3 regions of the Nitrincola sp. genome follow, and region 2 is predicted to be linked to each of the others. Evidence: predicted binding sites of a transcription regulator. Region 2 holds the regulator's gene; each other region holds the start of a gene.
What was found. Region 2 encodes LexA, which represses DNA repair genes until DNA is damaged. Its sites were predicted from a motif close to TACTGTNTANNTANACAGTA; they were not measured.
Positions count from the first base shown of each region.

Region 1: the regulator LexA is predicted to act here: its motif matches at 2,055-2,074, upstream of recN (DNA repair protein RecN).
Region 3: the regulator LexA is predicted to act here: its motif matches at 2,196-2,215, upstream of umuD (translesion error-prone DNA polymerase V autoproteolytic subunit).

Region 1 is NZ_JBLXDN010000009.1:133,932-138,221, reverse strand. It holds gene fur (ferric iron uptake transcriptional regulator) at 1-339, shown strand, start outside; gene recN (DNA repair protein RecN) at 381-2,045, opposite strand; gene grpE (nucleotide exchange factor GrpE) at 2,206-2,829, shown strand; gene dnaK (molecular chaperone DnaK) at 2,924-4,290, shown strand, end outside.
Region 2 is NZ_JBLXDN010000003.1:93,817-98,106, reverse strand. It holds gene dinG (ATP-dependent DNA helicase DinG) at 1-1,417, opposite strand, end outside; gene lexA (transcriptional repressor LexA) at 1,526-2,140, shown strand; gene ACN0R1_RS03915 (DUF6586 family protein) at 2,167-2,691, opposite strand; gene topA (type I DNA topoisomerase) at 2,745-4,290, opposite strand, start outside.
Region 3 is NZ_JBLXDN010000001.1:194,570-198,859, reverse strand. It holds gene ACN0R1_RS00910 (efflux RND transporter permease subunit) at 1-427, shown strand, start outside; gene umuC (translesion error-prone DNA polymerase V subunit UmuC) at 447-1,727, opposite strand; gene umuD (translesion error-prone DNA polymerase V autoproteolytic subunit) at 1,733-2,179, opposite strand; gene ACN0R1_RS00895 (hypothetical protein) at 2,397-3,164, shown strand; gene ACN0R1_RS00890 (hypothetical protein) at 3,161-3,391, shown strand; gene ACN0R1_RS00885 (class I SAM-dependent methyltransferase) at 3,448-4,272, shown strand; gene ACN0R1_RS00880 (hypothetical protein) at 4,276-4,290, shown strand, end outside.

The sequences.
Region 1 (4,290 bases), on a different contig from region 2:
GAAAGAGCTGGCGAGGGAGAGCATTTCAGTGCAGAAGATATTTATAAGTTGTTGATGGAGTCCGGAGAAGATGTCGGGCTGGCAACAGTGTATCGAGTATTAACGCAATTTGAATCGGCTGGTCTGGTTTCACGTCACCATTTTGAGGGCGGTCACTCAGTGTTCGAGTTAGCACGCGAAGATGACCATGATCATATGGTTTGTGTGAAAACTGGACGCGTATGCGAGTTTACTGACCCGCGCCTGAGTGAGTTGCTGGACGAAATTGCTGCAAAAAATGGCTTTGTTATCGCTGACCGCACCCTGTATCTGTACGGTCAGTTCAAAGATAACCTCTAAGTTTGTTGGCTTGCAGTCAACCGGTGAGTCCGGGGCTGCTGTTATCCTTCCAGCATTTCTCTGGCATGTGTCAGCGTAGCGTCGGTCACCTGAATACCACCCAGCATGCGGGCAATTTCCTGTAAGCGGGGTTCTGGTTCAAGTTGGGTGATTTGCGTACGTGTTTTCTGCTTCTGGTTGGCTTTGCTGACAAAAAGATGTTGATGGCCTTGAGAGGCCACTTGCGGCTGATGCGTAACACAGAGTATTTGTGTGCGCTCGCCCAGCTCTCGTAGTAAACGACCAACCACTTCAGCAATGGCGCCACCAATGCCTACATCCACTTCATCGAATACCAGCGTGGGTGTGCTGGATGTTTGTGCGGTAATAACCTGAATCGCCAGACTGATCCGTGAAAGCTCACCCCCTGAAGCTACCTTGGCCAAGGGGCGGGCTGTCTGCCCTGGATTGGCGGCTATCAAAAACTCCACCTCTTCCATGCCATTCGCATTCCATTTACTTTCCGGTAGTTGGTTTAGGCTGACGTTGAAGTGGGCGGCAGTCATACCCAGGCTGTGCAACTGAACATCAACCGCTTTGCTGAGCTTGCCGGACTGTTGCGTACGCGATTTGCTTAAACGCGTCGCCAGTTCAATATAGGTTGCTCTGGCTGTCTCAGCATCCTGGTGAAGCTGGTCCAGGGCTTCGTCTGATCGGTGCAGGCTGTCCATTTCCGTTTGTAATTCAGCTTGCAAGGCCGGTAATTGTTGCGGCTGAGTGCGGTGTTTGCGGGCAATGTCATAAATTGCCGTTAGGCGCTCTTCAACTGTTTGTAGGCGCTCCGGGCTGATTTCGATATGGTCCAGATAGTGACGCAGCTCATGGCTGGCTTCTTCAATCAGAATCTGGGCATTGTTGAGCATCTCGCTGACTTGTGTGAGGGTGGGCGCGTTTACCGCCAGTTGCTGCAGCAGGTGTTGGCACTGGTTCAGCAGGTTGACGCAATTCTGTTCTTCACCCTCAGAGGTGATCTCAATTAACTGGTGCCCTGTTTGTAGCAGATGGCCGGCATTTTCCAGGGTTTTCTGTTCATTCTCCAACTCGGCCAGTTCGTCAGGCTGTAGATCCAGTTGCGCCAGTTCTTCCAGCTGGTAGCTGAGTAATTGTGTACGGGCGGTTTTCTCGGCACTGTCGTCAGTGAGTTGTCGCAGTGATTGATTAAGTTTCTGCCAACGGCTGTGTTGCTGACGAACCTGCTCTGCCAGAGTGGCTTGCTGGGCGTAGTCATCCAGCAGTACGCGATGGTACTCGCGGTGGAGTAGCCGCTGATGCTCATGCTGACCATGGATGTCGACTAATAGCTGACCCAGTTCACGCAACTGATTCAGTGGGGCGGGTTGGCCGTTAATGTAGCTGCGGCTGCGCCCCTCTCGGGTAATAATGCGGCGTATCTGGCACTCCTGATCCTGTTCCAGATCCTGTGCTTTGAGCCAGGCCTGGGCTTCAGGAATGGCTTGGAGATCAAAGCTGGCTGTAATTTCAGCCCGTTCCTCACCGTCTCTAACCGTATCGCTGTCGGCGCGATCGCCGAGTGTCAGGCCAAGCGCATCCAGCATGATCGATTTACCTGCGCCGGTTTCACCGCTGATAACGGTCATGCCGTCTTTCAGCTCCAGCTCCAGCAGGTCAACAAGGGCAAAATTTTTGATCAGTAGGTGTGTGAGCATAGTTGTCATACATGGTTATTTATACAGTAGTATGTATAAGGCATTTTTGCTCAGTCTGCAAGTGGTGTTGAAAAGATAGTTCATGCCGGTTGAATCCATTTTTTTTGACCCCATTAATCTGACAGTCTCAAGATATTGGAAATATGACAGGAGAGAGTGGATGGCTAATGATCAGCAGAAACCGTCGGATGAAGCGCTTGACGTCACTGTGGAGATTCAGACCGAAGGTGATGTGGCTCCTGACAGTGAGTCTGCCGAAGTGGTTGAGGACGTGGTGGTTGACGGTGGCCAGTCTCAACAGACTAGCGATGCGCAGCAGGGCGATTTAGCGCTGGCACGTGATGAAATTGAGCGTCTGAAGCAGGAAGTGCTGGATACCCAGTTGCGTGCACAGGCCGAAATACAGAATGTGCGCCGGCGTGCCGAGCAGGATGTGGAGAAGGCGCACAAGTTTGCGCTGGATAAGTTTGCCCAGGAGTTGTTGCCGGTAGTTGATAGCCTTGAACGCACCGTGGACGCCTGTCCTGTGGATGACGAAGCAACCAAGGCTTTACGTGAAGGCGCTGACATGACGCTGGATCTTTTTGTTAATAGTCTGGCCAAGTTCAATTTGATATCTGTCGATCCGACCGGTCAGGTCTTCGATCCAGCGTTGCATCAGGCTATGTCTATGGTTGATGCACCGGATGCGGAGCCCAACACAGTGGTGGCGGTGATGCAGAAGGGGTACACCCTCAATGGTCGACTGGTGCGTCCGGCCATGGTTATGGTTGCAAAAGCATAATATAGCTTGAAATAACCTTAGGCAGCCCCATATAGGTTTCATCGGTAAAATACAGAATTCACACCGCAGAGCGGTATAGATTACGGAGAGTAAAATGGGAAGAATTATTGGTATTGACCTGGGTACAACCAACTCTTGTGTAGCCATCCTGGATGGTGACAAGACCCGAGTCATTGAGAACGCCGAAGGCGATCGTACTACCCCGTCCATCATTGCATTTACCAATGATGGTGAAATTCTGGTGGGCCAGTCTGCCAAGCGTCAGGCGGTGACTAATCCGGATAACACCCTGTTTGCTATCAAGCGTCTGATCGGTCGTCGTTTTGAAGACGATGTAGTTCAGAAAGATATCAAAATGGTGCCTTACAAAATTGTCAAAGCGGACAATGGTGATGCCTGGGTTCAAGTGCGTGACAATAAAATGGCGCCACCACAGGTTTCAGCTGAAGTGCTGAAAAAAATGAAGAAAACCGCTGAAGATTACCTGGGCGAGCCAGTCACAGCGGCAGTTATTACTGTGCCTGCTTACTTCAACGACTCACAGCGTCAGGCTACTAAAGATGCCGGTAAGATTGCTGGTCTTGAAGTTAAACGTATTATCAACGAGCCAACAGCGGCTGCGCTGGCTTACGGTATGGATCAGTCCAAGGGTGATAAAACCATCGCGGTTTATGACCTGGGTGGTGGTACCTTCGACGTATCTATCATTGAAATTGCGGATGTTGATGGCGAACACCAGTTTGAAGTACTGGCGACTAACGGTGATACTTTCCTGGGTGGTGAGGATTTCGACCTGTCGATCATCAATTACCTGGCGGATCAGTTCAAGAAAGACTCAGGTATTGATCTGCACCATGATCCACTGGCACTGCAGCGCCTGAAAGAAGCGGCTGAAAAAGCCAAGGTTGAACTGTCTTCTTCACAGCAGACGGATGTTAACCTGCCGTACATCACCGCTGATGCTTCCGGTCCTAAGCACTTGAACGTCAAGCTGACTCGCGCCAAGCTGGAATCACTGGTTGAAGAGCTGGTTGAGCGCTCACTGGAGCCTTGTAAGATCGCTCTGAAAGATGCGGGTCTATCTACCTCTGAAGTAGATGAAGTGATTCTGGTCGGTGGTCAGACGCGTATGCCATTAGTGCAGAAACGTGTCACTGAGTTTTTCGGTAAAGAGCCACGTAAAGATGTTAACCCGGACGAAGCTGTAGCGATTGGTGCGGCAATTCAGGGTGCGGTACTTTCCGGTGACGTGAAAGACGTGCTGCTATTAGACGTGACCCCGCTGACACTGGGTATTGAGACCATGGGTGGTGTAGCTACGCCGCTGATTGATAAGAACACTACGATTCCAACCAAGAAATCACAGGTGTTCTCAACCGCCGATGACAATCAGACCGCTGTAACCATTCACGTGGTACAGGGTGAGCGTAAACAGGCGAATCAGAACAAGTCACTGGGACG
Region 2 (4,290 bases):
ATACGTCCCAAAGATGCTCCTGCAGCGTTGCCGCCACAGAGACAGGGCTACTGCAACACTCATAGTCATGCCCTGCCTGTGTATCCTGCAACACCACCCAACGCGCAGTAGGGCTCACACCTGGCTCATCGGGTCGGGCAAAGCTACCCGCCAGCCAATGCATTTGCTGCAAACGGTTGATCAGAAAACCCAACTGTGGATAGAAGGCTTCCGCCTGAGCGCGCTCAATATCCGCCAGGTTGCCTTCCAACCCCTCTTTCAGCAACGCTGCCAGCTGTTCCAACTGCATCAGGATACGCTGACTGCACTGGGCGGTTTCATTCGCTGGCGACAACCAGGACTCAGGCTGACGCCCTCCGGCAAAACGCACCCTCGGGGTACGGCCCCGATCATCCTGAAATTGCAGCGCTTCAGCCAGATCTTTCATGCCATTTAGTGCCAGCAGCAAGTCAGCGATAGGTTGATGCAGTTTGACTACCAGGTCATCCAGGTAGGCCGACGAACACTGCCCGGCAAACTGCTGCAGTTTTTTCTCCATTCCACCGATCAGACGTAGCGCGGTATTCAAGCGCAGACTGTAGGAAAAGTGACCGCCCGCTTTATCGGCAAGATGATGTCCTTCATCAAAAATATACAAAGATGATGAAGGCTCCGGCAAAATCGCTCCCCCGCCGAGAGAAAGGTCGGCCAGAACCAGGTCATGATTGGCGATGATCAGATCCGCATCGCCCATCTGTTCACGTGCACGGTAAAAGGGACAGACACTGAAGTTGATGCAGCGACGGTTGCTGCACTGCATATGGTCGCTGGTCAGATGCCCCCAGGTTTCATCGGAGGGCACCGCATCCAGTCGGTCACGATCACCATCCCATTTACCCTCGGCGTATTGTTGCATTAACCCTTTGACCGCATTCACCACACCCGGCTCAACAACCCGTGCCTGTTCATCTTCATAGAGCGCTATTTGTCCCTGCGACGCCTGATCATCCAGCAGTTGTTCGGCTTTATTCAGACAGAGGTAGCGCCCACGCCCTTTGGCCAGGCTGTAGCTAAAGCTCATTCCGGCATGGGTCTCCAACTCAGGTAGATCCTTGTCGGTGAGCTGCTCCTGCAGGGCGACGGTGGCGGTGGATACAATCAGTTTCAGACCCCGTTGCTTGGCAATGGGTAGCGCCGCCAGCAGATAAGCGATGGTTTTGCCGGTTCCTGTACCCGCCTCCACAGCCACAAGGTGGGACTCACCCAACCGCTTGCCTTTCTCATCCGCACGGATAGCCCCCAGCACCCGAGCAACAGCAGCAATCATCTGCTTTTGTGCCGGACGGGCTTTCAACCCACGGCTATCGAGAAAGCGACTATAGGCTGTTTGTATTTCTTTCTTAAGCGACGCTTCCAGCAAGCGGAGATCCTCTGTCATTTCAGCCATCTATTTTATCAAAAACTACATCAATCAGACACAACAGACTTGACGTAGCCACAATACTGTACAAAAATGCAGTTACTGTACACAAAAACAGGTTATAAAATGAAACTTACAGCGCGTCAATCACAAGTACTTGACTGCATTCGTCGTCATATTGAATCCACCGGCTATCCACCTACGCGCGCCGAAATCGCACGGGAGCTGGGTTTCAAATCGGCCAATGCGGCAGAAGAGCATCTTAAAGCTTTGCAGCGAAAAGGTGCGATAGAGATGATTCAGCATACCTCCCGAGGCATACGCCTGCCGGATGAACCGATCAATGATCCGGAAGAAACCGGTCTCCCTCTGGTTGGCTCTGTAGCAGCAGGTTCTCCGATTCTGGCGTTGGAACATATCGAAGAGCGCTGTAATATCGCCCCGGATTTTTTTCATCCTCCGGCAGATTATCTGCTGCGCGTGCGTGGCATGAGTATGAAGAATATCGGCATTATGGACGGTGATTTATTGGCGGTGCACCAGACCCAGGAAATACGCAATGGTCAGGTTGTGGTCGCCAGAATCGGTGATGAAGTCACTGTTAAGCGTTTTCAGCGTCAAGGCAGTAAAGTCAGCCTTATCGCTGAAAACGAAGAGTTCAGTCCGATTGAGCTGGACCTGACCCAAGACGAGCTAATCATCGAGGGCCTCGGTGTAGGTGTGATTCGCCAGCAGAGCTAAATAATAAAATCAGTATGCAGGAGTGCTCACCACTCTTGCATACCCTCTCTGAGCCTATCGACTAATTTGCGCATACTGTCCAACCAGGCTTGATATTCGCTATACACATCCTGATCTTCGGCATGATCCGGATTCACCTGCATCACATGAATTTCTGAAAGACTCGAAGACACTGTTGAGTTTTGCTGTCTGTCTACAGCTACCCAGCAGGCCGCATAGGCTCGAAGCAACTTATGTAACCAGCTGTCCTGACGTGATTCCAGCTCTTGTAACTGGTTCAACTCTGGCGACTCAAACCCGGCTTTTTCAAAGCCTAACGCCAAATCTGGCAAGCCAACAATACTCTCTGTTTCCACACTGTAACGCTCAGCTACCTCGCGCAACAGCGCGCTGTATGTAGACGCCAGATGAAACAATACCGATTCCTGATAGGACTCAATTAACGCATGTTTACTCCAGGCTGATGAATTCTGGGCATTTTTCAGCGCGTCCAGATGCAATCTGGCAAAATTCAGTTTCTGGTTAGTACGGGCCAGGTAGACTTCACTCATTTCAACCCCTCCAGGGCTTGCTCTGGGACTTTTGCTCTCAAACTATCGGTAAATCAGGATTTAGACACACGCTTTTTAGCTTGCTCGACTGTCCAGTTTCCTCGGTCGTAGAAAGCACGCCAACCGGTCGCCTTACCCTCTTTTTCAGTCATCACATACTGTTCTTTGGTTTTCCGGCTATAGCGTACAATGGTCGGATTACCTTCATCATCCTGAACGGGTGCGGTTAGCAAAAAGTGATACTTTGGATCTATTTCAGCTTTATGCGGTAACAGTTCACTGACCAGTGGCGCACGTGTTTCACGCTTTTTCGGGAACTGACTGGCTGCCAAAAACAAGCCGCTGGCACCATCTCTCAGTACGTAGGTATCATCCACCTTTTCACACTGTAGTTCCGGCATGGCCACCGGGTCCATTTTAGGCGGCGCCGCTTCACCACTACGCAAAAGCTTGCGGGTATTTTTACATTCTGAATTGGTGCAACCAAAAAACTTACCGAAGCGGCCAGTTTTCAGCTGCATATCAGAACCGCATTTATCACACTCAATGGTCGGGCCGTCATAGCCTTTGATCCTGAAGCTACCCTGCTCCACCTCAAAGCCAGCACAGTCCGGATTATTACCACAGATATGCAGCTTGCGTTTTTCATCCAGCAGGTAGGAGTCCATAGCTGTGCCGCAAAGTTTACAACGGTGCTTGTTACGCAGTATGCGTGATTCGGCCTCCTCATCGGCATCCGCACTGACTACCTCATCACCAGAAATCAGGTTGATGGTGCACTTGCAGCGCTCTTTGGGCGGCAGTGAATAGCCAGAACAACCCAGAAACACCCCCGTGCTACCGGTACGGATCATCATCTTGCGCCCGCAATCCGGGCAATCGATATCAGTCGGTGTAGGTGCATTGGGACGCATACCTTCTTCCGGATCCTGCGCCTGTTCCAAATCCTGTACAAAATCCTTATAGAACTTGTCAAGCAAGGCTTTCCAATCCAGATCACCACGGGCAACCTCATCCAGATATTCTTCCATGCGTGCGGTAAAGCTGTAATCCATCAGGTCAGAAAAGCTTTCACTCAGGCGCTCTGTCACTATATCGCCCATTTTACAGGCATAGAAACGCCGTCCTTGAACCTCGACATAACCGCGATCCTGAATGGTGGAAATAATCGCCGCATAGGTTGACGGCCGGCCGATGCCGCGCTTTTCCAACTCTTTGACCAGGCTGGCCTCGGTATAGCGTGGAGACGGACGGGTAAAGTGCTGCTTTGGTTCCAGTCCCTGCAGCGATAGCGTATCGCCCTCTTTCAGGTCCGGCAGAATCACGTCTTCATCATTCTTGCCACGCGCTGGCAATACCCGTGTATAACCGTCAAAACGCAGAATCCGCCCTTTCACGGCCAACTCAAAATCACTGGCACGCACGGTAATCCGGGTACTGGTATAGAGTGCTGGCGTCATCTGACAGGCCAGGAATTGCCGCCGAATCAGGTCATACAGGCGCTCAGCATCAGACTCCATACCACTAAGGGTATCGGCGGTTTGATTGACATCCGAGGGACGTATCGCCTCATGTGCTTCCTGTGCGCCCTCTTTGCTG
Region 3 (4,290 bases), on a different contig from region 2:
CGTGTTCATGTTCAATGCTTTCAGAGAGCCTTTGGTGATCTGGATGACAGCTCCCTTGGCTATGATTGGTGTGGTGGTCGGTCTTCTGGTATTTCGGACTCCCTTTGAGTTTATGGCGATACTCGGATTTTTGAGCCTGATAGGTATGATGGTCAAGAATGCCATCGTGCTGGTAGACGAAGCGGGTAGTCGTATCCGAGAGGGGCAACAAGCTTATACAGCGGTTGTGGAGGCTTGTATTAGTCGTGCACGTCCGGTTGTGCTTGGCGCATTGACTACGATTTTGGGTGTGGCTCCGTTGCTGGTTGATCCATTCTTCAAGAGCATGGCGGTGACGGTCATGTTCGGTTTGTTATTTGCAACGGCATTAACCCTGGTGGTGTTGCCTTTGTTTTATGTCATGGTGTTTAGAATCCGCAACACTTGAGGGTTGCGGATTTTGTACCTTAGTTAACCCAAGGTAAATCTTTCCAGCAGGTAGTGTAGGCAGGTGACAGGCACTCGCGTTTCATCTTCCAGTTTTTTTTCGTACCCTGCACCGCAAAAAACACCCGCCCTTTGCCGCTGTGGTTGATGGTGTCCAGCACAGACATCAATGCTTCGGCATTGGCATGGCTGTGGTATTCCTCAAACAGGCTGGGCTGAAAGGTGCCTGACTCATAGAAATCTGACAACATCACTCCAGCTTTCATATAACGGTAACCTTCACGCCAGGCGCTGTTTAACAGGCGCATGGCAGCGGCTACCAGGTCGCGGGTGTCATCGGTGGGCAGGTGCAACTCCGTGGTAAGTGAAGGAGTGTATTGCTGCTCGGATGGGTTAAAGCGGTTGGTGCGCAGAAACAGAGTCAGCACTTTCGCGCGGCGTTGCTCTCGACGCAGCTTTTCTGCTGCGCGAACCGTATACTCGCTAATCGCTTCGCGCATGGGTTTGAACTCGGTAATGCGCTCACCAAATGAGCGGCTGCAGAGAATCTGCTTTTTGGTCGGCGAAATACTGTCTAAATCCAGGCAAGATTCACCGTTCAGCTCACGCAGGGTGCGCTCAACTACTACAGAATAATGGCGACGAATCTGCTTGGGCGGCGCATTCGCCAGATCCAGTACCGTTTGGATGCCCTCAGCCTGCAGGCGCCTGGATAATCGCCGACCGATGCCCCAGACTTCATCGACGGGTAGTAACGCCATCAGCTTTCGCTGCCGACCAGGTGAGGTCAAATCTACCACTCCGCCTGTCGCTGGATAGTGTTTGGCGGCATGATTGGCCAGTTTTGCCAGGGTTTTGGTGGGTGCCATGCCGACACAGACGCTGATCCCGGTGCATTGATAGACAGTTTTACGCAGCTGCCTGCCAAAGTCCTCTAGTGATAGCAGGTGATCAATGCCGCTCAGGTCTAGAAAGGCTTCATCGATGGAATAAATCTCCACTCGCGGTGCCAGGGACTCCAAAATACTCATCACTCGCGCTGAAAGATCGGCATAGAGTGCATAGTTGCTGGAGAAGGCGGTGATATCATGCTGTCGGATCAAATCCTGCACCTGATACGCAGGCACCCCCATCTTGATTCCCAGTGCCTTGGCTTCACGTGAACGTGCCACCACGCAGCCGTCATTATTCGACAGCACCACCACCGGTTGGTGTTTCAGGTCGGGGCGGAACAGCTTTTCGCAACTGGCGTAGAAATTATTACAATCCACCAGCGCAAACACAGCAGGGCGTTCAGGCATAGGACTCAACGCCGCATCTGTCGGACGATATTGGTAACCACGCCAAAGATCTCAAAATCAGACGCCTCCGTAATTAACATCACCGGATAGGCCGGATTGCGTGGCATCAGGCAGAGATGTGGCGTGGTGTTCAGCTCCTTGACCGTCATTTCACCGTTGATACTGGCGATAATAATATCGCCATGCCTGGCCTCCAGTGAACGATCCACCACTAGCACATCATTGGGAGCGATCCCGGCATCACGCATCGAATCCCCCTGTACCCGCACAAAAAACGTCGCCGCTGGATGACTGATACACAACTGATTCAGATCCAGGGTTTGCTCCACGTAATCCTGCGCCGGCGACGGGAAGCCTGCTGATACACGTTCCAGATATAACGGAATACGCAACGCTGATGCCTTAAGCAGATCCGTGTCTGCGAAACAACCGATCAGTACCACAGCGCTCATGCACACCTCATTAAAATACTGTTTATATATACAATATCGCTCAAGGGATACGGAGCAGGCAAGTGGTAAATGTGAGGCCGTGGATTGGGTGTGGGCTTATCTGGTTTTTTGGTTTTTTCTGTGGTTATATATTGAAACATTTGTTACATATTAAGTTAGAGCGTCTAATCGTTGTTAGGTTAGATAATTGTAGAGATAGTGACCAACGGAGGGTCTTATGGCATCTTTAAATCTAAATATTGCTGAGAAACGTGATGTTGAACGTGTTTTAGGCCATATACAGTCATCTCAGAATCATGAGATGAATAACTTTTTAATGAGCTTCGCGATAGGTAATGAGGCGTCTTGGTCAAGGTTCTTAAGAGGCGCTTATAATCACCCAATAACTTGGTGGATTGGGGTAATACAACTGCAGATGCAGATGGGCATTTGGGGTAACCAATACAAGTCTATTGCCCAAACCCGTGCTAGTGTGCTGTGGCAGGTCACTCACCCAGTCAGAGACGAACTGTCAGGGTTGGCGAGAGGGGAGTCAGCTCCAATACTAGAGGCAATAGTAAAGTATAATTTTAATAACAGAAAAGCTGACATACTAGGCCGCTTTTCGGGTGGTGTTTTCACAAACTATGCCAGTACTGGAGGGAGGTTTGGCAATACTCGACTTTCTCCTGGTGGAACAAGAGCCCGCTCGATAACTAACTTCACTATAGCTAGTTACGGCGCAGCAATTAAAGCAATTGCAGAAGGGAAGAGAACCTATCAAGCCGTGATTCAGTCAATACTGACGGGTAAGCCAGAGGAAATACAGCTAAACATATCTGCTAATGGAAGTAATCTGTCAAGCGAAGAGTCAGAGTTGCTTAGTAATCTGGCGACGTCTGCTTCTGATGCATTTTCTCTTACACATCTATCGCCACCTCCTATTCCTATTAATGAGTTCTGCTCCCGACCAGAGAACGTTAATCTGAAAGGGCTGTGCAAGTGAACAAAATTTTAAGATATCTGTATAGCGGCACAACTTATTTTGTGCAAGAGTTTGTAGGGCAAATCACTGCGGCTGTGATTCTATTGGCAGCTTTGGTTTCTTGGTTTTATTTTTCATCTATATATGCCGCCATTCCAGTGGTTCTATTAGGTTTTTTAGCTTGGGGTGTAGTGAGCAAGGCTTTTAAAAAAAGCAAATCAGGAAACCCTAATGATGCCAGTCACTAGCACTGCTGATATGCTACTTTATGTTGTGGCAGACCTTATTGATGGAGTTATCAACCATGAAAACAGATCACATCCGTACTTTCACACAAGCCAATAAGGCGGCTTGGGATGCGTCTGCCCATCTACATAGTCAAGGCAAGGAGTGGGACGAGTTGCTGCTTGCGGCGAGTCAACCTGACTTTAATGTGTTGGATGATTGCCTGTCCGCTACCTTAACTGAGCTGGGCATCGCGGGTCGTAGCGCAGTTCAGCTAGGCTGCAACAACGCGCGGGAGCTGCTGTCTTTGGCCTCGTTTGGTGCACGTCCCTTGTTGGGCCTTGATCAGTCGGCTGCATTTTTGACGCAGGGCACCCAGCTTGCTGCGGCATCTGGGCTTAGCCCCTGTCTGGTGGAAGCTGATATTTATGCTCTGCCTGATGATCTGGGCCGCTACGACCTGGTGCTGATCACCATTGGTGTACTCAATTGGATGCCCGATCTTCCGCGTTTCTTTCAGGTTGTGCGTGGGTTGATGAATCCAGGTGCGCTTTTGGTCATTTACGAGACTCATCCTATATTAGAGGTGTTCAATCCCGACAGCGCTAACCCCTTCGTGGTGGAGAACAGCTACTTTGATAAAACGCCGGTGCGTATCGAAGAAGCTATCACCTATGATGGCAGCGATGGTGGCGCTGGGGAAACCGGTTATTGGTTTGTGCACACCCTGGGGGAGATAGTTACTGCCTGTGTGCAAAGTGGGCTTGGGGTGCAGTGTCTTCAGGAACATCCCCACCTGAATCGCGAAGTGGAGTATGCCATCTATGAAAATCAGACGGCCCAGATACCGCTGTGCTATACGCTGGTTGCTGAAGCGCCCAGCGTGCTAAACATTAAGGAGTAAACGGTGCTGAAACCGGTC